3 regions of the Shewanella sp. BJSY2023SW001 genome follow, and region 1 is predicted to be linked to each of the others. Evidence: predicted binding sites of a transcription regulator. Region 1 holds the regulator's gene; each other region holds the start of a gene.
The links. Region 1 encodes MetJ, which represses methionine synthesis genes. Its sites were predicted from a motif close to TAGACGTCTAGACGTCTA; they were not measured.
Positions count from the first base shown of each region.

Region 1 (7,564 bases):
CTCGCGGTAGAAAGGCAATGGCCCGGAGCCAGCCAACTTGTTGGCACTGACCATATGAATGCCACGGGCAAAAAACTCAGGATACTCTAGTGTCAGTCCAGCGCTGGCACTGATATCCAGCGCTACCAGTTCATCGGCTTGCAGCAACGCAAGCTGTTCGAACAGATGTTCATACTGCCAAGGGGTAGCTTCAGCTTCAAACCTTGCCTGCCAGTCATCCCCAAAGATCCCCTCATTGCAGATCCAGGCGCGGCTCGAACTCGCCAAGCCCAGGAGTTCAACACTGGCCTCCAGCTCACGTTTGAGGCCGTCGCGGGCTCGGCCAAACAACTCCACCCAGGCTTCGCCTATGTTACCCACACCCAGCAGAATAACGCCTATGCGTTTGCGGGGGCCGGCGCAGCGCCTGTGCACCTTCTGGGTCAGCAGGTTCACCTGCGATTTGGGTACCAGGGTGACCAGGCTGAGTTGGTCCTGGTACAGAGGCCGCGCTTCACGGCTCAGCAAACGGGCAAAGCTGCGACGATAACTGCCGGCGCCACTGCTTACCAGCGCCACCAGTCCATGCTCTCTGTCCTCGGTAATGCTTTGAATTTTGAGCTCGGATGTCTGCGCTTCCAGTAACTGCCAGACTTGGCGGGATAATTCGGGAGTAAAGGCCAGCTCAAGTTTGTGTTGTCCCTGAGACCAGTAAGCCAGCGGGTTCAAACCCGCCTCATTGAGTGCATCGAGCGTCTGAGTCTGAGCCCGGCTGCCATTGAGCTCCAGGCTCAAGAGGGACACCTGATTAAGATTGGTCACCACAGGGGCACTTGCGGCATCACTCTTGGGGGCTATCAGGGTAAAGTCGGTATGCGAGGCGTAGCTCGAACGCACCGCCAGACTGACCTCGGTATCAAACAGCGGCTGCAGGGTACGGCAATGCAGTACCGGGGAGCCAAGCCGCGCCAGGCGGTCGGCCTCAGCCAGCGACATACTGCTCAGTAGCCTGGCATCGGCAATCTTGTTGGGATCGGCATTGAACACCCCTTCGACATCTGTCCAAATGGTCACCCTGTCGATATCGGCCAGGCTGGCTATCAGGGTGGCACTGAAGTCGGAGCCGTTGCGACCGAGCAGCAGAGTTTCGCCTTGGCTATTGGCGCAGATAAAGCCGGTGATCACCAGGCGTTCATCGGGATGCTCGGCCAGCAGCCGCTGCACCCTTTCGCGGGACTCATCGAGGCGAATCCTGGGGACTGCGCCCTCATCGGCAATCAACAAACTGCGGGCATCCACATGGGAAGCGGCAACACCGGACTCCCGCAGCAGCGCCGCCATCAGTCTGGCCGACCAGCGTTCACCGAAACCCACCACCTGATTGCATTGGTATTCGCTGAGTTCAGGCAAGGACAATAAACTGGCCAGTTGCGCCTTATCTGTAGACAGACGCTCCCGCAGTTGACGTGCCTGTTCATTACCCAGCAGCTGTTCAATCAGATTTTGCTGATAACCGACAAGCTCCTGTAGCTCCTCCTGCCACAGAGCGCCCGACTCCTTCAGGGTCAACAGTTTATAGAGAAAATTAGTACTCTTGCCGGCGGCGGAAACCACTACAAGATCATCGGCATGACCATGGGTCAGCAAAATATGGGCGACCCGTCGGTAGCAATCGGCATCGGCGAGACTGGAACCGCCAAACTTATGTAGGTGACAACGTGCCATCTCAAGCTCCTTCAATTCAACAGTTTGCGGCTGCCGCCAATCCGGCGGCGATATCGTCCAGCAGATCCCGGCCATCTTCTATGCCCACAGACAAGCGAATAAGCGTGTCTTTAATACCGGCTTCGGCGCGAGCCTCACTCGCCATGGCTCTGTGGGTCATGGTGGCGGGCACCGCCACCAGGCTCTCAACTCCTCCCAGGCTCTCGGCCACGGAAAACAGCTTGAGCGCGCCGAGGAAGGCAACCACCTGCGCTTCATCACCCTTGAGTTCAAAACTCAGCATAGCGCCAAAGCCACTCTGCTGCCTGGCGGCAATCTCATGGCCTGGGTGGCTCTTAAGCCCCGGATAATAAACTTTGTCGACCACCGGGCTCTGACTCAGCAGCGCCACTATGCGCTCGGCATTGGCCTGATGCTCGCGGATCCTAAGCGCCAGAGTACGCAGGCCACGCAGGGTCAGGTAGCTGTCGAAGGCGCCTCCGCTCAGTCCAAGCGTGTTGGACCACCAGTGCAGCTGCTCTGCCAATTCGGGATCTTTGGCTACTACGGCACCGCCCACCACATCGCTGTGGCCATTGATATATTTAGTGGTCGAGTGCACCACTATGTCGGCCCCCAACAGCAAAGGCTGTTGCAGCGCCGGCGATAAAAAGGTGTTGTCAGCCACCACCAATGCATCCTGCTGGTGGGCTGCCTCGGCAATGGCGGCAATATCCACTACCCGCAGCAGTGGATTGGATGGCGTCTCGAGCCACACCATGCGCGGCTTTTGTGCCAGGGCAGCGGCAAGAGCTTGCGGGTCGGTTTGATCCAGCACCTGCAAGCGAAACTGGCCCTTGGCCGCCAGATGGGTGAACAGCCTATAGCTACCGCCATAACAGTCATGGGGCACCAACAAGAGGTCATCCGGCCCCAGCAGGTTGACCACCAGAGTAATGGCCGCCATGCCGGTCGCTGTAATTGCCGCACTGCAGCCCTGTTCCAGCTCCCCCAAGGCATCCCCCAGAATGGAGCGGGTAGGATTACCCGAGCGGCTATAATCAAAGGCTCTTGGCTGAGTGTGCCCCTCAAAGGCATAGTTGGTCGACAGATAGATGGGAGGCACCACGGCCCCGTGCTGGCTGTCTGATTCGATGCCCTGCCGGACCGCTGTGGTTGCTAATCGCCGCTCTGTCATAATCGACTCCTGAATGCTGAAGTTCGACACCATAAAGATGTCTGGACGTCTAAATCTAACCAATGACCATCCGGCCGTCAATAGGCATCAAGACGTTTGGACGTCCAAATGTATGGGTTTCTGTTCATATTGCACAGATTTTGCAGGCAATCATTTGACTGTATCCTGTAAGGGTTTAAAATCTGCTGCGAATTAGTGAGATCACAGGTGAATCAATGACTGAATGGAATGGCGAATACATCAGCCCTTATGCCGAACACGGCAAGAAGAATGAGCAAGTGAAAAAAATCACTGTCTCTATTCCGTTGAAGGTACTGAAAGTATTGACCGATGAGCGCACCCGGCGCCAGGTAAACAACCTGCGGCACGCCACAAACAGCGAACTGTTGTGCGAAGCCTTCCTGCATGCCTATACCGGCCAGCCACTGCCCAATGATGAGGATTTGTCCAAAGACAAACCCGACAGCATCCCGGAAGAAGCCAAACGCATGATGGATGCCATGGGCATTGAATGGGAAGACATGGAATAAGTGTCTTATTCCTCTGAATTATCTTATTGTTGAACAAGGATCGCTGCGCGATCCTTTTCTTTTGGGGGCTTGCGAATGCTGTCACTGATAGATCCCGTCACCCTGTTACTGGCATCCCTGATCATATTTACCGGCGCCCTGACCCAGTCGCTGATAGGCTTTGGCCTGGCCGTGGTAGCCACACCTTTGCTGTATATCGTCGATCCGGAACTGGTTCCCGCTCCTGTTATCGCCATGGGGTTTTCCATCGCCCTGCTGACACTGGTACGCGAGCGCGGTCACCTGGAATTCAACGGCTTGCAATATGCCTTGCTGGGACGGCTCCCCGGCGGCCTGATTGGTGCCACCCTGCTGTTACTGGCGCCGCAGCCGATTATGGGCTTGACCATAGCCCTGATTGTGGCCGTGGCCGTATTTCTCAGCTTCAGAAAGTACAGTATCAAAATCAACCGCCTCAGCTTGTTTATCGCCGGGATCTTTTCCGGGATCTTCGGCACCGTGGCCGCCATAGGTGGGCCACCTATGGCCCTGCTGCTGGCGGGAAAAGACGCCAGTCAGTTCCGCGCAGCGCTGTCGGCCTTCTTTATCTTCAGCTCATTGATAGCCTTGATCATTCTCGGCTGTTTTGGCCTCCTGACCCTGAGACACCTATGGCTGTCGCTGTTGCTGCTGCCTTCGGTTTTTCTCGGTTTTCTGGTGGCTGGCCGTTTGGTGGGCAGGGTAGATAAAGAGAAGACCCGAGTCCTGACGCTGGCGCTGTGCGCCCTGAGCGCCCTGCTGCTGACAATCAAATCAACTCTGGCGCTCATCAACGGTTAAATCGCTGTTAGAAGTGATAGCTGGTTTGCAGCACGCCACCTATGGCATCGTCACTGCCAAACATGCCGGTGAGATCCAGCCGGAAGCTGTTGCCTATGGCAAAACCTGTCCCCAGGGAGTAGAGATCGGCGCTGTGATCATTGAGATCCTGGCGATAACCGAGCCGTAAAGCAACCCAGTCAGCAGGCCGGTATTCGCCACCTAAACGCCAATAGCGGCTGCCCTCAAGCTCGGCAAACTTATCGTTGTCGGTAAGATCCAAGTCGCTGCTGAGCGAAAAAGCCGCCCAGTCATAGGCCACCCCGGCGGTAACCATAGGTTTCACCTGATAGGTAAGCTGCACGCCGCCAGCCTCTATGCTGCTTAAGTCCCGCTCGATAAGATTACGTCCGCTGACACCGATAACCAAACCATCCAATGGCTGAAATGCCAGGCCGATATCCAGATTAAAGCCTGTGTCATCACTGCGATAATCATCATCATTGAAATCATCGGCATCGAAGTTGTTGGCGCTGACAGCATAGTTAAAACTATCCAACCGTTGCAGCTTGGGGGTGACTCCCACTGTCACCGGCATATTGACGATAGATAGCGGATAGCTCACGGCCACTCCGAGCTCGGAAACCGCCCCGGCTACCACTCGCCCCTGGGAGGTCAAATCTTGGATTTCCGGCGGGTTATTGGGGTCCAGATTATCCAGGGCATCAATATCCGCAGCGGCGATTTCGGCAATCCCCAAGGCATCGAGATAACTCTTGAATACAAAGGCATAGCTAAAACCATCCGAAGGCATGACCAACGCCATATTGATACCGGCACTGACATAGGCGTTGTTGCCCTGCAGCGATTGCAAGTCACCACTGAGGCGCTTGCGGTAGTCATCGATAGCCGCTGTGTCGGCAGCATCTATGGCATTGACCAGAGCGTCATAGTTATCCTGCAAGGCATCAAACTTATCGATCATCTGATCTTTATCTGCGCCATCTGCGCCTATGGTGGGAATAAGTAAACTGAAGTCACTGCTGCGGTGCGAGGGCAAAGCCAGCAGCGCCGGATTGGAAAAGGCCGCCGCCTCACGATTACCGGCCGCCACGGCAACGCCGCCCATGGCATCGGCGCGGGCCTCATAAACATCCTGCCCAGCCAGCGCCAGCGTGCTGGCAAGCCCCGTGGTAAGCAGTGTCAACAGACTCAGTTTCATCTCATCCCCCTCTTGCTTTTATCTGTAACCAGACGCAAGACGTTAGTTACATGGGTTAAAGATAGTCCAGATCTCAGTGGCACAATGGTATCAAGATACAAAAAAAGCCCGTATCAAATAATACGGGCTGAGGCAAAACAGGTTCAGAAGTGCTTGTTAACCAAGATAGCTCTGACCTGCATAGAGAATAAAGTGCCTAAGTGCCAGCACCCCGGTCAGGCTGCAGCAGGCTACCGCCAACATAGCGCCCTTGGTGTGACGGGTACTCGCCGGCAGCAACAACATGGAAAGCAGTGGGATACCAAAGCCTATACCCACAACCCCAATCCAGAACACGCTGGCCCAAACGCCGCTTGTCAGTGATGCCAGCGCTGCCGCCGCTGCACCGCCCTTGAAATAGAGCGCGCAGAACAGCATGAACAGGAACAGGATTTCTGCCGCCATTACCGGCAGTTCCAAACCGTGCATCCGTCCCAGCTGTGGGCAGTGCTTGTCTGTCTTGAACAGCAGCAGCGCCACTACCGCGTTGGCGGCCGCACCGGCCGACAGACCGGACACCAGGAACAGCGCCGGTAATACGGCAGTGTTCAGCATGGGGTAGGCGTTCATGGCGGAGATCAGGAAGCCTGTGTAAGCACCCACGACAATCGCCAGCACAAACAGCAGTACTTCCATAGTCTTGCGAAGGCCAGTCAGTGATTCTGCAATCCCTTTAAGAAAGCCCAGACCCCAGCTACCGAGATCATCTTTCAGCACGACCAGCGCATAGGCAAAGGTCAGCGGAATATAGGCCAGCAGCGCCAACACCCCGATGGACATCACAGATGTCAGGTTGTAGTTGATCAGGATCAGCCAGAAGTGGAACGGCTTGGTCAGGTCAAACACCAGACACAGCATCCCCAAACAGATAGCCACTGGCGCTATCAAGGCTGCCGCCTTGAGAATACCGCTGTCACCCTCTGTCTTGTTTTGCACCCAACGCAGCCCGATCCCAATCAGCAGACTACCCGCCGACAACCCAGCCAAGAAGAGGTAAACCGCTATGACCCAGTTCCAGGTTACAGGGTCGTATTGTGTCATATCGCCCCAAGTATTGTTCATGATTGGATCCCCCCTCTCTTGACAGGAATACGGTAGATTCTGGGTTTAGTACCCAGATGGGTCTTGTCCTGATAAGTCACGCGGGTGTTGAGCAGAGTCGCCACCTCGCTGCCGGCCTCGTTGGCATCACCAAACACCAGGGCATCGGTAGGACATACGGTCACACAGGCGGGTTGTTCGCCGCGAGCCAGTCGGGTGTCCTTACAGAAGTTGCACTTGTCGGCCACCTTGGTCTCCGGGTTCATAAAGCGTACTTTGTAGGGGCAAGCTGCCACACAGTACATACAGCCGACACATTTCTCTGCCTTGATGGAAATAATGCCGTCCTCGCCCACATAAGCCGCCCCGGTAGGACAGACCTTGACGCAAGGGGCATCTTCACACTGCTGACAGGACACCCTGTGATACTTGAAGTGCAGATGCGGCGCATCACCGAATGGGCCTTCTACCCGTACCTGCAGGCGGGTTACGCTCTCAGGTACACCGTTTTCGCTGCGGCAGGCGACGTTACAGGCCTGACAGCCGATGCACTTATTCTCGTCGTGCACCATCACATATCTTTTAGTCATCTTCGCCTCCCCTTATGCCTTTTCCAGCTTCACACCTGTGGTGTGTACGTTCATACCGCACACAGGTGCAGTCACGTTGGGCAGCAGGTTGCCGCAGTGCACGCCCTTACCGGTCGCCCGTGCCAGCTCCTTGTTCTTGGAACCAAAGCCCATATAGGCAAACACAGTGTCGGGACGTATGCCCTTGGTCACCAGCGCATGACCCTCTTCACTGCCGACACTGGAAGTGAGACGAATGGCGTCCCCATTCTCAATGCCATGCTTGGCGGCAGTGTCAGGGTGGATCCAGACGGCGTTATCGGACATCAGGTTAGCCAGCATAGGCACATTGTGGGTCGCACCATTGGTATGCACTGCCACCTTACCCTGGATAAAGTAGAGCTCGTCCGGTTGCTTCAGGGTCACTTCGCGATAGGCGATAGTGCCACGGCCAGGCGCCATGTCTTCTACCTTGGCGGAGGTC
Region 1 covers NZ_JBKORF010000065.1:1,644-9,207, forward strand. Annotated here, with positions in the region: gene ACMHXH_RS14585 (bifunctional aspartate kinase/homoserine dehydrogenase II) at 1-1,704, opposite strand, end outside; gene metB (cystathionine gamma-synthase) at 1,721-2,881, opposite strand; gene metJ (met regulon transcriptional regulator MetJ) at 3,097-3,411, shown strand; gene ACMHXH_RS14600 (sulfite exporter TauE/SafE family protein) at 3,487-4,230, shown strand; gene traF (conjugal transfer protein TraF) at 4,238-5,431, opposite strand; gene nrfD (NrfD/PsrC family molybdoenzyme membrane anchor subunit) at 5,588-6,532, opposite strand; gene ACMHXH_RS14615 (4Fe-4S dicluster domain-containing protein) at 6,529-7,101, opposite strand; gene phsA (thiosulfate reductase PhsA) at 7,114-7,564, opposite strand, start outside.

Region 2 (7,564 bases), on a different contig from region 1:
AGTCGGCTGATCAAAAACGTCTTCTATGATGGCTTCTATGGCTGGTGCCGGAACCTTTTCGGCCACTTTTACCGCGGCCAGCACTTCCTCACGATACTTCTCATACAGCTCGGTCTCGTCGCTTTCCTTGAGCCAGCCTTTGTTGATCAGCCACAACTTGAAGCGTTTCACAGGGTCGTGCTGTTGCCACTTGGCTTCTTCCTCTTTGGAGCGATAACCGGATGGATCGTCAGAAGATGAGTGGGCACCCAGGCGGTAGGTCATGGCTTCAATCAGCACAGGCGCGTTGTTTTCAAGCGCGTAAGCTCTGGCTTGCTGAGTTGCGGCCAGAACCGCCAACATATCGTTACCGTCGACTCTGATGGTGTGCATGCCATAACCAACGCCGCGGCTGGCTATGCCGTTACCGGCGTACTGCTCTTCCGTAGGGGTTGAGATGGCGTAGCCGTTGTTACGGCAAAAGAAGATAACCGGCGCTTTATGAACTGCGGCCATATTGAGACCGGCATGGAAATCGCCTTCAGAGGCAGCACCTTCACCGAAGTAACAGATGGCGACATTACGCTTGCCTTGCATCTTCAGCGAGTAGCCTACACCGGATGCCTGCGGGATCTGAGTCGCCAGCGGTGAAGAGATGGTTTGGTAGTTGAGTTCACGGCTGCCGTAGTGAATAGGCATCTGCCGGCCTTTGCCCAGATCTTTCTCATTGCTGAACATCTGGTTCATAAACTGCTCTGTGCTAAAGCCGCGATAACGCAGTGCGGCATGTTCGCGGTACTGGGCAAGGATCACATCCTTGTCATCCAGCGCGGCGGCACTGCCGATAACAGCGGCTTCTTCACCGATACAGGTCATGTAAAAACTGATCCTTCCCTGACGCTGGGCGCCCAACATACGTTCGTCCAGGACACGCGTAAAGACACAGGTATCGAATATCTTGCGTGACAGGGCTTCATCTATGACGGGCAATACCGCCTCTTCATAGGTGGTGCCGTCGGCCTGAAGTATTTTGAGTACAGGGATATGCAGCGAGTCCTTGTTCAAAAAACTCACCCGATGCACCGTCTCGTTCATATTTGTTGCGTTGCTCATAGTGTGCTCTTGTTGTCTCTGGGTTTGTCCGGCTCGAAACCGGCCCTACCGATTTTTTCAGTACGCGCCCCGAACATTACGTTAACGTAAACTAGCAAGCAACTCCCACCATGGGTGCTTTGCCAACTAGCATGGGATCGGCGCGTATATATTGGTTTACAATTCAGGCCAATGGCACCTCTTTGGCTTGAACCAGGCAGATTACTGTACGTTGGCCAATGGGCACCTTGGCGTTGGGAAACACCACGGCTTCCGAGTCCTGTTCTACTCGAATATCCCTGCCCGCTTCCCGCGCCAGCACATAACCCTTGGGGAAAGCGCTGAAGTTTTCCACATCACTGGCGAAGGTAAATTCAAAGTCGTCGGCCTGCTTATTGATGACCCTACAGACCTGATAGATATTGACCCGCTCAAGCGCCTGCTCCTCGAGTTCGAGCGATTGTTTGCAGATCAAACGACTCAGCATCTCCCGGGTAGCGATAAAACGTGTCATATCGTTTTGTCCCATGGGGTAAACCTTGCCCAGCTCAATGGTAAAGGCGTCGGCGCCAAACTGATTTGACGAGAAATAGCTGAAAGTGGTTGTGGGTTCGTGATGCAGCAACACGGTATCGACTCCGGCCGCCTCCAGGAACATCAATTGTTCACGGCTGTAAGCCTTACCCGGTCGATAGGGATAGATGGCAAACTTTTCATGTTTGGAGCCGCGAATGGCGGTGTGCAAATCGTAATGGATCCTTTGTCTTGCCCCTTGTGGTGCGTCTTCGAAGAAACGTGTGACATAAGTTTCCAGCTTCTTGGCGCGGATCCGCTCCGGGTTCACCAGCCCGGGGGGATTGGAATGCTCGCCACTGAACAGTCGGTTGAGGTTTTCATCGACAATACGGGTGCCACGGTTAATTGCCGCCGGGTTACCGAATATGAAAAGTACTCGCTGCCCTACCCGTAGCTCTTGCTTCAACAGCGACTTGATAATGCCATTGCACAGCTCGATAGGTGCAGTTTCATTGCCGTGTACCCCGGATGACAGCACAATATCTTTATCACTTTGGTTATCCAGAGGCTCGAACAGCAAGACTCCTGTGTCCCAAATCGCTATCCGGGTGTGGTCGCCAAGCGTGCCGCTAACACTTTCCAGAGAATTGGGGTTATCCAGAGTCAATGACAGGAAGTCAGGATTATCCTTCAAGGCTTGTAACACGAAATACTCCTTCTTATTGCCGCTTTGGCTGTTGTTTCCATTAACGCTGCCTCCTGGGAACTTGTCAAAATGCGTTTGCTTGTTGAGACCAGCGCCAGAGAGCAAGGTTTCATAGTATCACAGCTTAACCTGTTGGCTATGTGACTAAATACCTCGCTTCGCAGGAGTTTTATCAAAACGGCTGTCGCCAAAAGCCACCTCGAGCTGGCCAGGGCCTATTCAAAAGAGAGCTAGCTATATGCACAAGTCAAAATCAGTCAAACACGACACTTGACAGGAAAACTTATTGCGCATAATTTTAGCCATCTGGACATCTGGAAGGTAAATTAAATGGCGGTAGCAACATTCGGTGGCGGTTGTTTTTGGGGAGTAGAGTATTTCTTTCGCCAAGTACCCGGCGTATTAAACGCCAGCAGTGGTTATATGGGGGGGGATGATAGAATCAACCGTTATGAAGAGGTAAAACAGGGCAACAGCGGCCATGCCGAAGTGGTTCAGGTGGAATTCGATGACACCCAGGTTTCATTTACCGAGCTGCTGCAAGTTTTCTGGCGTAATCACAACCCTACCAGCCTAAATCGCCAAGGAGGCGATATCGGCACTCAGTATCGGAGCGTGATTTTTTTTCACAGCAAAGAGCAAAAGGAGCAGGCCGAGGCCTCAAAACTGGCATTAGCTCGTAGTGGAAAGTGGGGACAGCGGCACATAGTGACGGAAATTGTGCCAGTGAAACAGTTTCATCGCGCGGAAGAATATCATCAGGATTATATCCAGAAGAATAACCTGCCCAGTTGCCATCTGGAATATTGATCCCCGGGAATAAAAAAGCGCAGCTGTGTTCACGGCTGCGCTTTTTTACTGAACTGGCAATCTCTTAAGCTCAGTTCGGCTTGCCTTTTAGGGCGCTGGTTATCAGCGCTCTCGCCTGTTCCAATATCTGCTGCAGATGCTGCTCGCTGACAAAGCTTTCGGCGTAAATTTTATAAAGTGCCTCAGTGCCTGATGGTCTGGCGGCAAACCAGCCGTTGTCAGTTAACACCTTAATACCGCCAATGGCACCATCATTGCCGGGAGCCTTGGTCAGTACCGCCTCAATCTTGTCTCCAGCCAAAGTCTCTGCCCCCAAGGTATCTGCATTGAGGGTGGCAAAACGCGCCTTTTGCTTGGGATTGATTGGGCTGTCTATCCGTTTGTAGAAGCAATCACCGTGTATGGCAGCCAGTTCTGCATAACGCTCGGCTGGATTTTTGCCGGTCACGGCGAGGATTTCAGCAGCCAGCAGCCCGAGAATAAAACCGTCTTTGTCCGTGCACCAAGTTGTACCGTTACGTCGAAGGAAGGCGGCGCCGGCGCTTTCTTCACCGCCAAAGGCCAGGCTGGCTTCACTCAAGCCACTGACAAACCACTTGAAACCAACCGGCACTTCACAAAGCTGGCGCCCGTGTGAGGCAACAATCTTGTCTATCATGCCACTGGAAACCAAGGTCTTGCCTATTTGCAGCGTCTGTGGCCAATCGGGTCTGTGTTCCAGCAGGTAATCTATCGCCACTGCCAAAAAGTGGTTGGGGTCCATCAACCCTGTCTCTGGGCAGACTATCCCGTGTCTGTCGTAGTCAGGATCGTTGCCAAGACAGATATCAAACTCATCCATGTGCTTAAGCAAGCCTGCCATGGCAAAAGGTGACGAGCAGTCCATACGGATCTTGCCGTCTTTATCCAGTGGCATAAAGCCGAAACTGGGATCGACCCGATCGTTGACCACTGTGATATTCAGCCCATAACGGTCGGCAATATGTGACCAATAATGGATGCCTGAGCCGCCCAGGGGGTCGACACCTATGCGAATGCCGGCATCTTTGATGGCTTGCATATTTATTACAGAGGCGAGATCGGCAACATAGGGCTCAATAAGATCGGTCTCTTTGATGAGTCCGATACTGGCGGCTACGCCGTAGTTGAGTTTCCTGACCCCTTCCAGCTGCGCCTTGAGATAATCATTGGCTCGCTGCTCAATCCAGGCGGTAATCTCACCTTCAGCCGGCCCACCATGGGGCGGATTGTACTTAATTCCACCATCCTGCGGTGGATTGTGGGACGGGGTAATAATAATGCCATCACTGAGCTCGGCGGCATTTCGGTTTGCGCTAACTATGGCATGGGAGATAACAGGCGTTGGCGTAAAGCCCTGCCTCTCTTGCACCACCAACTTCACATTGTTGGCCAGCAAGACTTCAATGGCTGATATATAAGCAGCCTCGGACAAGGCATGAGTGTCCATGCCCAAATAAAGCGAACCTTCAATCCCCTGAGATTGGCGGTAATCTACCACTGCCTGGGTAATGGCCCAGATATGATTTTGATTGAAACTGCCATTGAAGGAGCAGCCCCTGTGCCCAGAGGTGCCAAAGCTCACTTTCTGGGCAGGGTCATCACAGTTGGGGACAATTCGATAATAATGGCTCATCAGCCGCGGAATATTAACCAGATCCTTCTGTATGGCCCTTTTACCGGCCCGCTCATGAATAGCCAAAATAGTACTCCTTGATGACAGATGTTGATAAACAGATTTACGCTTTAATCGGCAGCGCCAGATCGGCTATCACTTTGGCCTTGTCGCCGTCGCAGCCCATCTTTTCCAGTACTTCGGTCAATATGGTGTGCTTCTTGGCAGTGTTGTTATTGGTGGTTACCCAAAAGCCACTGCTGCCGACTTCTTTGGGGTTGGCCGATTTACTGGCCTTCAATAGCGCTTCCTTCGAGGTGGCAAAGTAAAGACGGTCGCGCCCTTGAACCTGCAGCACCTGCTCAAACCCTTTTGGGTCCTGGTTATAGAGGCATTCGAGGGCAAACAAAAAACGGCCAACAGCCCCCTTTTGAGCTTCGATAGCCGCACTGCTGAATAGATTGTCAAAGTCCAGGGTTGACTCGGCCTCGGGTAATGTATTGGGACGATAACCCTGCTCCATGCTTGGCTGGCTGATGTCAGCCGGTGCCTTGGGTTCAACAGCCGTCGCATCCAAGCCCAGCAGTCGACGAAGAATGTCCGATGCACTTTCACCTATCCTTTCGGTTTTCCCGGCAATAAAGCGATACAGTTCCTCATCCACCTCAATATATTTCATGGCCCGATTCCTTTAGTTTCAACTTGTTCTATGTAGCCATCATGACATTGCCGTCACAGCGCCCGTGGTCGCGGCTACGAGATTTGGCTCAAAGTATGCCATAACTCGCCTGCGGGGGAAGGCTGAATCGCGCCAAAATGAGATAATTGGCTTACAAACCTAAGACTTGCACTGCAATTTGTTGAAAAAGCAATCAAAGCGATGTTTAATCCGCATCCATCCTTGTCAAATACCGGCCTTTGTCGCAGAATTTGCCCCCTGCTGAAATACCGGCAACAAACTCACTGTGAAGGGGGCTGTATGCACTTTATCTCGACCGGAAGCGGTAGTCCGGTATTGCTGATCCACGGCTTATTCGGTGATTTGGATAATCTTAAATCGCTCGGGACCCTGCTTGAGCAAAATCACCAAGTGATAAGAGTCGATTGCCCCAATCACGGCCAGAGCGAACATTGGCCGCAAATGGATTATCCAGGGCTTGCAAACGCGCTTGTGTCCCTGCTTGATAAACTGGCGATAGACAAGGTGCACCTGGTGGGCCATTCCATGGGCGGCAAGATTGCCATGGCAACGGCGCTGGCTTATCCGCAGCGGGTACAGTCTTTGACCGCCGCCGATATTGCGCCTGTGGCCTATTTGCCGAGACATGAAAAGGTGTTTGCCGGCCTAAGCAGTATGCCGCTGGATATTAAAGACAGACGTCAGGCGCTGGCACATCTTTTGAACCATGGCATCGACGAGGCGACGGCGCAGTTTCTGCTCAAGAGCTTACGCCGCACCGAATCCGGCTTTGAGTGGAAGATGAATTTACCGGGGCTGATTGACAGTTATCCGGCGATCATAGGTTGGCATAACGGCCCTGAGCGCTGCGACGGCCAACTGAGCTATCAAGGGCCCACCTTGATGATCCGCGGCAGTGAGTCAAATTATGTGACCGCCGCTTACAAAAAAGAGATTGTGACTCAGTTTCCTCAGGTCAAAGCCAAGACCCTTGAGGGGTGTGGACATTGGTTGCACGCCCAGAAACCGGCGATATTCAACCGTATAGTGTCCGACTTCATTGACAGTAACGATTAAAATCCAAGGTCAGGGCGTGGGTAAAGGCGGTAGCAGCCCCCGAACCAATATGCTATATTCGCGCCTCTTTTTGGCTAGGGAACACCGGGAGGCTGCAGCGTGTTGAACCAGTATATGCAACAGATAGAAGCCGTTGGACTGGATCTGTTTTTCGCAGCAATTTTCTTTTTTATCGGTATGGCCATCAGGGATGTACTCAATCAGGGTAACGTGCCTAAGTTTGGTCGCTTTATTGTTTGGTTGGTACTCTTCCTTGGTTGTGCAGGCTTTGTCGTCAAGGGGATAATTCAAATGACCTGGGAAGGCTCAGGTATAGGTTAAACATCAGATTTCAAATGGCAAAAGAAGCAACAGATAGAACAACCATAGACCTTTTTGCCACTGAAAAGCGCCGCGGACGGCCTAGAAGCAACCCTCTGCCCCGCGAGCAGCAGCTCAAGGTGAATAAACGTAACCAGATCATGCGGGATCGGGCGAAAGGTCTGAAACGAATAGAGTTAAAAGTGTCACAAGATTTATATGACGCCTTGAATGAGAAGGCTTTGGCCAGTAACATCAGCCGCAGCCAGTTAATAGAATTGATCCTTCAGGAGCAGCTAGGTTAGCCCCTGTCAGGAAAGATCGAAGTAGATAGCGAACTAGACATTAAAGGAAAGACAATGGCAACTGTAGGTCTTTTTTTCGGTAGCGATACAGGTAACACCGAAGCTGTAGCCAAGATGATCCAGAAGAAACTGGGCAAGAAGATGGTTGAGGTGAAAGATATCGCCAAGAGCACCAAAGAGCAGATCGCCGAATACGACCTGCTGATCTTCGGGATCCCAACCTGGTACTATGGTGAAGCTCAATGTGACTGGGATGACTTCTTCCCAGAGCTGGAGCAGATTGATTTTACCGATAAGCTGGTAGCCATTTTCGGTTGCGGCGATCAGGAAGACTATGCCGAGTACTTCCTTGATGCCATGGGCATGATCCGCGATATCGTTGAAGAGCGCGGCGCAATAGTCATTGGCCACTGGCCGACTGACAGCTATAACTTCGAAGCCTCTAAAGGGCTGGTTGACGACAAGCA
Region 2 covers NZ_JBKORF010000011.1:190,365-197,928, forward strand. Annotated here, with positions in the region: gene ACMHXH_RS02605 (thiamine pyrophosphate-dependent dehydrogenase E1 component subunit alpha) at 1-1,092, opposite strand, end outside; gene astE (succinylglutamate desuccinylase) at 1,256-2,293, opposite strand; gene msrA (peptide-methionine (S)-S-oxide reductase MsrA) at 2,624-3,103, shown strand; gene pgm (phosphoglucomutase (alpha-D-glucose-1,6-bisphosphate-dependent)) at 3,174-4,823, opposite strand; gene seqA (replication initiation negative regulator SeqA) at 4,861-5,415, opposite strand; gene ACMHXH_RS02630 (alpha/beta fold hydrolase) at 5,716-6,492, shown strand; gene ACMHXH_RS02635 (DUF2788 domain-containing protein) at 6,592-6,813, shown strand; gene ybfE (LexA regulated protein) at 6,828-7,097, shown strand; gene fldA (flavodoxin FldA) at 7,152-7,564, shown strand, end outside.
Region 2: the regulator MetJ is predicted to act here: its motif matches at 2,593-2,610, upstream of msrA (peptide-methionine (S)-S-oxide reductase MsrA).

Region 3 (7,564 bases), on a different contig from region 1:
CATAGGCACGGCGCGCGAGGCATCGGCGATATAGATGGCGCCGTGGGGGTAATGGGGCGCTATCTTTACTGCGGTATGGATCTTGGAGCAGGTGGCACCACCGATAATCGCCGGCAGGGTCAGACCTTCGCGCTCGAAGGTTTTAACGTTGTGCACCATCTCATCCAGGCTCGGGGTAATGAGCCCGGACATGCCTATGATGTCGACCTTCTCGGCCTTGGCAACTTCGATGATTTTCTCCACCGGAACCATGACACCCAGATCTATCACTTCATAGCCATTACAGGCCAGCACCACCCCGACTATGTTCTTGCCTATGTCGTGAACATCGCCCTTGACCGTGACCATCAGCACCTTGCCGTTGCTCTGGCCTTCGACTTTTTCGGCTTCGATATAGGGATTGAGATAGGCGACCGCCTTTTTCATCACCCGGGCGGACTTGACCACTTGCGGCAAAAACATCTTACCGGCGCCAAAGAGATCGCCCACCACGTTCATGCCGTCCATCAGCGGGCCTTCAATCACATCCAGCGGCCGCTTGGCCTGCAGGCGCGCTTCTTCGGTGTCGGCGTCTATGTACTCGGTGATCCCTTTCACCAACGCGTGTTCCAGGCGTTTGTTGACCGGCAACTTGCGCCATTCGAGATCTTCTTTCTTGCCTGCGCCGCCCGGGCCACCTCGATACTTCTCGGCGACTTCGAGCAGCTGCTCTGTGTTACTGGAGTCGGCAACCGGGCAGGGCAGGTTGAGCACCACGGCCTCTACCTTCTGCTTCAGCTCAGGGTCGATATCATCATAGATGGCCAACTGACCGGCGTTGACTATGCCCATATCCATCCCCGCCTTGATGGCGTGATAGAGGAACACGGCATGAATGGCTTCCCGCACCGGGTTGTTGCCGCGGAAGGAGAAAGAAACGTTGGACACCCCGCCGGAAATCATCGCATGGGGTAGGTTGGCCTTGATATCTGCAATGGCGCCGATAAAGTCCACCGCATAGTTATCGTGCTCCTCTATGCCGGTGGCGATGGCGAAGATATTGGGGTCGAAGATAATATCTTCCGGCGGGAAGCCCACCTTATCCACCAGCACCCGGTAGGCGCGGGTACAGATCTCGGTTTTGCGCTCCCGAGTGTCGGCCTGGCCCTGTTCGTCGAAGGCCATGATGATGGCGGCGGCGCCGTAGCGCTTCACCAGTTTGGCCTGTTCAATAAACTTGGCCTCGCCCTCTTTGAGGGAGATGGAGTTGACTATTCCCTTGCCCTGAATGCACTTGAGCCCGGCCTCAATCACCTCCCACTTGGAGGAGTCGATCATCACTGGCACCTTGCTGATATCCGGCTCTGAGGCGATAAGGTTGAGGAATTTCTGCATCATCTCGACCCCGTCGAGCATACCCTCATCCATGTTGATATCTATGATCTGGGCGCCGTTTTCTACCTGGTCACGGGCCACCTCCAGCGCGGTTTCGTACTGGCCTTCTTTGATTAACTTGAGAAACCGGGCCGAGCCGGTGACATTGGTGCGCTCGCCCACATTCACAAACAGGCTGTTTGCATCTATGGTCAGGGGTTCCAGTCCGGAGAGGCGACATGCTACCGGCAGCTCAGGCAGCGGCCTTGGTGCATGAAGGCTAACAGCTTCAGAAATCGCCTTGATATGCGCAGGCGTGGTGCCGCAGCAGCCGCCGACAATATTGAGCAGCCCCTCTTCGGCCCAGGGGCCTATCACGCTTGCCATCTCTGCCGGAGTCTCGTCATAGCCGCCGAATTCATTGGGCAGGCCGGCATTGGGGTGCGCCGAGACAAAGCACTCGCTGATACGGGAAAGCTCCTCGACATAGGGCCGCAGTTCTTTCGGGCCCAGGGCGCAGTTGAGGCCTATACTCAGCGGCTTGATATGTCTGAGAGAATGGTAAAAGGCCTCTGTGGTTTGCCCTGTCAGGGTGCGGCCCGAGGCATCGGTAATGGTGCCGGAAATCATCACCGGCAACTTTTGGTCCAGTTTCTCGAACACATTTTCGATGGCAAACAACGCCGCCTTGGCATTGAGAGTATCGAAGATGGTTTCCACCAGGATGATGTCGGCGCCACCGGCGATCAGCGCCTCGGTGGATTCGCTGTAGGCCAACACAAGATCGTCGAAATGTATGTTGCGAAAGCCGGGGTCATTCACATCCGGGCTGATGGAGCAGGTGCGGTTGGTGGGGCCGAGCACCCCGGCCACATAGCGGGGAATACCGCTGGCGGCGGCCACTTCATCGGCCACTTCGCGGGCGATTCTGGCGCCTTGGTAATTGATCTCCGCCGCCAGGCTCTGCATCTCGTAGTCGGCCATGGCAATGGTGGTGGCGTTGAAGGTGTTGGTTTCTATGATGTCGGCACCGGCCAGCAGGTATTCCCTGTGAATGGTCTTGATGATCTCGCTCTGGGTCAGTACCAGCAGATCATTGTTGCCTTTGACATCGCAATGCCAATCTTTGAAGCGCTCGCCGCGGTAATCGGCTTCTTCCAGCTTGTAGTCCTGGATCATGGTGCCCATGGCGCCATCTAAAATCAGGATCCGCTCTTTGAGGGTCTGTTTGAGCTTGAACTCTGTCTGGCTTGGGGAGTGCTGGGAAGTCGCCATAGGGTTACCTTTCATACCTGTCTTATTGCTGTTTTACATTCGCGGTGCTTGGCATCCGCGACATCATCTCTGCCGACCTGACGCCCGGGACACTATCTGGCATGATAGCCAAAGGCGTGTGTGGGCGCGGAAAGTTATTTTGGACATTTATACGTATAGACGTCCATAATATACGGATTCCGGCGGCCTGCGGCAAGGTTAAATTGGCCCGGTAACCACCGGACTCTGACGGGAGAAGTGTGTGGCTGAACATAGGCAACTGAATATCTATCTGCTGCGGCACGGTGAATGTGAAGGCGGCGAGATTATCCGCGGCCGCAGTGATGTGGCCCTGAGCGATGAGGGCAAAGCGCAGATGTGGCGTAGCTGGCGGGCTATCAGTAGTGCGCTGGAACAGTTGCCGAGTGCTCCCGACCGCCTGACGCTGCTGAGCTCTCCGGCCCAGCGTTGCCAGGCCTTTGCCGCCGAGCTCAAGGCCGATATGCCCGACTATTTCCCGGCGCCGCTGCAGCAGCATGACTGGCTCTGGGAGCTGGACTTCGGTGACTGGGACGGCATGAAGGTGGCGAGTGTCTATCAGCAGCATAGCGAGGCGGCCGAAGCCTTCTGGCGTGACCCTGTGGCCAATACTCCGCCGGGCGGGGAATCGCTGCCAGCCTTTCGTAGCCGGGTGTTGGATGGCTGGCAGACTATGGTGCAGCGCTGGCTTGCGAGAGAGGTTAGTTGTTCCGAAAGCTCTGATTCAAGAGACTCTGGTTCAAAAGGCTCTGGTTCAAAAGGCTCTGCTTCTTCAACAAGCGCCGATGCAGCGCTGATCCTGACTCACAGCGGGGTTATCCGGCTGCTGTTGGCCGAGATTTTGCTGCCGGGGCAAATGCCGCCTGCGGCAGTGTTCAACGCCTTGGAGCTACCTTATGCGGCCTGGGTCAGAATAACCCTCTATGCCAGCCGTGATGCCAGCGGTGAAAGTGACCAAGAATGGCAGTGTTTCAGCAAGCTCCACTGGCCGCAATAGTGCGGAGCAAGCGTCCGGTGGTGATTGTGCTGCGCTATTGCGCCAGGCAATTGTGCCGAGCGATAAAACCGGGATAATAACCCCAAATGGCCGCCAAGTGCGGCAGCAGCCAGGGTGTTGGCACCTTTGCAGGTGAACCAACCCAGGGAACCGGGAAAGCCCGGACTGTGCCCGCAACTGTGAGTCGCCGTTGGCGACGAGTCAGGAGACCTGCCCAGGCTGATAAACCAAACCAGAAACCCGGGCGGGTAAACCGGGGGAGCGAATAGATGATTCTTCCACTGCAGCCTGAGCCTTCTGCCGGTCACAGGCTCAATGTCGGGGGGCGGTTATGAGCCTGGCACTCAAGGTACAACAGCTTAGCTGGCTTCCCGGTGGTCACAGCGTATTGGCCGATGTGGGTTTTGAGCTGCCAAGTGGCAAGATGCTCGGGCTCATAGGCCCCAATGGTGCCGGTAAGTCGAGCCTGCTGCGCTGCCTCTATCGTTATATCCGCCCGGACAGCGGCCAGATCCAGCTGTTTGGGCAGGATATCAATAGCTTGTCAGCCAAAGCTTTCGCCAAAGAGGTGGCCGTGGTGCTGCAGGATACCCCGGCCCAACTGGCACTGGATCTGACTCAATTAGTGGCCATGGGACTGACTCCCCACAAGGGTTTGTTTGATATGCCATCGGCGGCCGACAAGGCCCAGGTGCAGGCGGCATTGGCGCAGGTCGGGTTGCAGCACAAGGCCGCTGAGCCTTTCGCGCAGCTTTCCGGCGGTGAGAAGCAAAGGGCCTTGATTGCCCGCGCCATAGTGCAGCGCCCCAAGCTTTTGATCCTGGACGAGCCCACCAATCATCTGGATATCCGCTATCAGATCCAGATCCTCGAGCTGGTGCGCAACCTGGGGGTCACGGTGATCGCCTCGATTCACGATCTCAATCTGGCCTCGGCCCTGTGTGACGAACTCTTGCTGCTGGATAACGGCCGCCGTATTGCCCACGGCTCGCCCCAGAGCGTATTGACCGAAGACAGAATTGCCGGTGTCTTCGGTGTCTGCTGCCAGGTGGGGACGCATCCGCAGTTAGGAAGGCCGCTGATCCACTACTTTTACGGCTATCAGTCGCCAGAGCCTGGTCACGGCAAGGCTGTAAGCTCGGCGGCTCTCGCTAGTGGCAAGGTTCACGGCGCTGCGATAGTCGAGCCAATGGCAGGGCCTGCCTCGGCCGAAACCTGTGTTGCCCACAAGGAAACTGACCGGCGCCCAGGCTCGGTGGGAGGTGGCGCATGACTACTTCCATGGTCGCACCGGGGCGCTCGCTTATCGGCTGGTTTCTCAAGCCCTTGCCCAGACTTTACTGGTGCTGGCTGCTGTTGCTGCTCGGCACTGTGTTGACACCCTTGGCCGCCGCCGGTTTTGGCGCCGCAGATATTAGTCTCTTCGATGTGGCAAGAGTGATTGGCAAACACCTGCTGGGCGTGGGTGAGCCGTCCGCTATCAGCGAGCGTATCGTCTGGGATCTGCGCCTGCCGCGTATCTTGCTGGCCTTTATCGCCGGCAGCGGTCTGGCATTGTCGGGTTATGTATTGCAGGCGGTGACCCGCAACCCGCTGGCCGATCCTTACCTGTTCGGTATCAGCTCGGGCGCCAGCTTCGGCGCGGTGGTCTCGGTCGCCCTGGCGACCGGCCTTGGCCTGAGTTCGGCCATCTCCGGGATATCGCTGCCGCTGGGAGCCTTTATCGGTGCCAGTTTGGCCGTGCTCATGGTACTGCTGCTCGCGGGCAGGAATATCGGCAACCAGATAGAGAGAATGTTGCTCTCCGGGGTCGCCATCTCCTTTATGTTCAGCGCCCTCACCAGCTTGATCTTGTATTTTTCTACCCCGCAGGCCACCACCTCCTTGCTGTTTTGGAGTCTGGGCAGTTTTGCCCGTGCCAGTTGGGATGGGCTTGGACTGCCCACTCTGGTGGTGCTGGCGGCCTTACTGGTGATCCTGGCCTTCAAGCGTCAGGTACTGGCGATGCTTGCCGGTGATGAAACCGCCCACACTCTGGGAATCAGGGTGCAAAGACTCAGGGTTTCCATGCTGCTGCTATGCTCGCTTATTACCGCCACTTTGGTGGCCCACTGCGGCGGGATAGGTTTTGTGGGGCTGATGGTGCCTCATATTGTCAGGTTGTTGCTGCCGGGGCAGCACCCCATGGTGCTGACGGCACTGGCGGGCGGCCTGTTTATGGTTTGGGTCGACGTGCTGGCTCGCAGCATACTGCCCACCCAAGAGCTGCCGGTGGGGGTGATCACCTCGGCCATCGGCAGTCTGTTTTTCCTGATGGTGCTGCGTAAACGCGGCCAATAACGATAAGAGAGGGAAGGATGTACCAGGTTGCAGCAATCAATCACGCGCTGGATGACGCGATTCAGGCCCGCATAGACAACAAGACCAAACCCCTGGGCGCTTTGGGTGAGTTGGAGGCTTTGGCGCTGCAGTTGGGGCGCATTCAGCTCGGTTCCGCCACTGATGAGTTGGTCATCCGCCGTCCCGTGATGCTGGTGTTTGCCGCCGACCATGGTATTGCCGCGGCCGGGGTGTCGATTGCCCCCAGCGAGGTGACCACTCAAATGGTGCTCAACTTTGTTGCCGGCGGCGCCGCCATCAATGTGTTTTGTCGCCAGACCGGCTTCGAGCTGGAGGTGATTGACTGCGGCATTCTCAGCCCCTTGGGGATCCCCGAGGTTACAGAGCAGCGCCTGGGCGCCGGCACCGGGCCTATCCACAAACGCGCCGCCATGACTCTGGGTGCTGTGCATCAAGGGTTTGCCATGGCGCGCACCTTGGTAAAACGCCATATCGATGCCGGCAGCAACCTGCTGGCGCTGGGGGAGATGGGAATAGGCAACACCTCTTCTGCCGCCGCCGTGATGGCCGCCCTGACCGGCCTGCCTGTGAGTGAATGTGTCGGCCGCGGCACCGGCATAGATGCCGCGACGCTTAAGCGCAAATGCCTGCTGATAGAGCAGGCACTGCTGCTGCACCACTGCGAGCTGACCGAGCCGCTCAGTATCCTCGCCTGCCTCGGAGGCTTTGAAATAGTGCAGATGACAGGGGCCATGTTGGCGGCGGCCGAATTTGGCGTGCCCGTGCTGGTGGACGGTTTTATCGCGTCGACAGCGGCGCTGGCGGCTGTGCGTTTGGCGCCAGGGGTGAGGGATTATCTTATTTTTGCCCATGAGTCTGAAGAGCGCGGCCACAAGTTGCTGCTCGAGGCCATGTCCGCCAAGCCCTTGCTCAGGCTTGGGCTCAGGTTGGGCGAAGGCTCGGGCGCGGCGCTGGCGCTGCCTTTGGTGCAGGCGGCGGCCAACTTCTACAACCAGATGGCCAGCTTTGGTGAAGCCGGGGTCGACAAGGTGGTAGAGCCTGCTACCCAAGAGGTGCTCTGATGGGATTCTGGCTCGGACAGCTGCGGCTATTTTTGATCGCAATAGGTTTTTTCACCCGTATTCCTGTACCCAGCGCCCTGACGGTGGACAGCGACAGCCTCAACAAGGCCAGCCGCTACTTTGGCCTGGTGGGCGTTGTGGTGGGCTTGATCTCCGCCTTGGTGTTACTGCTGGCTGCCGGGATATTGCCAAGCTCCATCGCCATAGTGCTGGCGATGATTAGCAGTGTGCTGGTTACCGGCGGTTTTCATGAAGATGGCCTGGCCGATACCGCCGATGGTTTCGGCGGCGGTTGGCGGGTTGAAGACAAACTGAAAATCATGAAAGACAGCCGCCTTGGCAGCTATGGCGCCTTGGCATTGGTGTTGGTGTTGTTGCTCAAGTACCAGTTACTGCTGGAGTTAGCACTTTACGACATCAACCAGGCGGCGCTGGCCCTGGTATTGGCGCACTGTGTCAGCCGGGTGACGGCGGCCAGCATTATCTTCAGCGAAACCTA
Region 3 covers NZ_JBKORF010000023.1:6,423-13,986, reverse strand. Annotated here, with positions in the region: gene metH (methionine synthase) at 1-2,628, opposite strand, end outside; gene ACMHXH_RS05785 (histidine phosphatase family protein) at 2,870-3,643, shown strand; cobalamin riboswitch at 3,739-3,876, shown strand; gene ACMHXH_RS05780 (ABC transporter ATP-binding protein) at 3,975-4,916, shown strand; gene ACMHXH_RS05775 (FecCD family ABC transporter permease) at 4,913-5,983, shown strand; gene cobT (nicotinate-nucleotide--dimethylbenzimidazole phosphoribosyltransferase) at 6,001-7,065, shown strand; gene ACMHXH_RS05765 (adenosylcobinamide-GDP ribazoletransferase) at 7,065-7,564, shown strand, end outside.
Region 3: the regulator MetJ is predicted to act here: its motif matches at 2,777-2,794, upstream of metH (methionine synthase).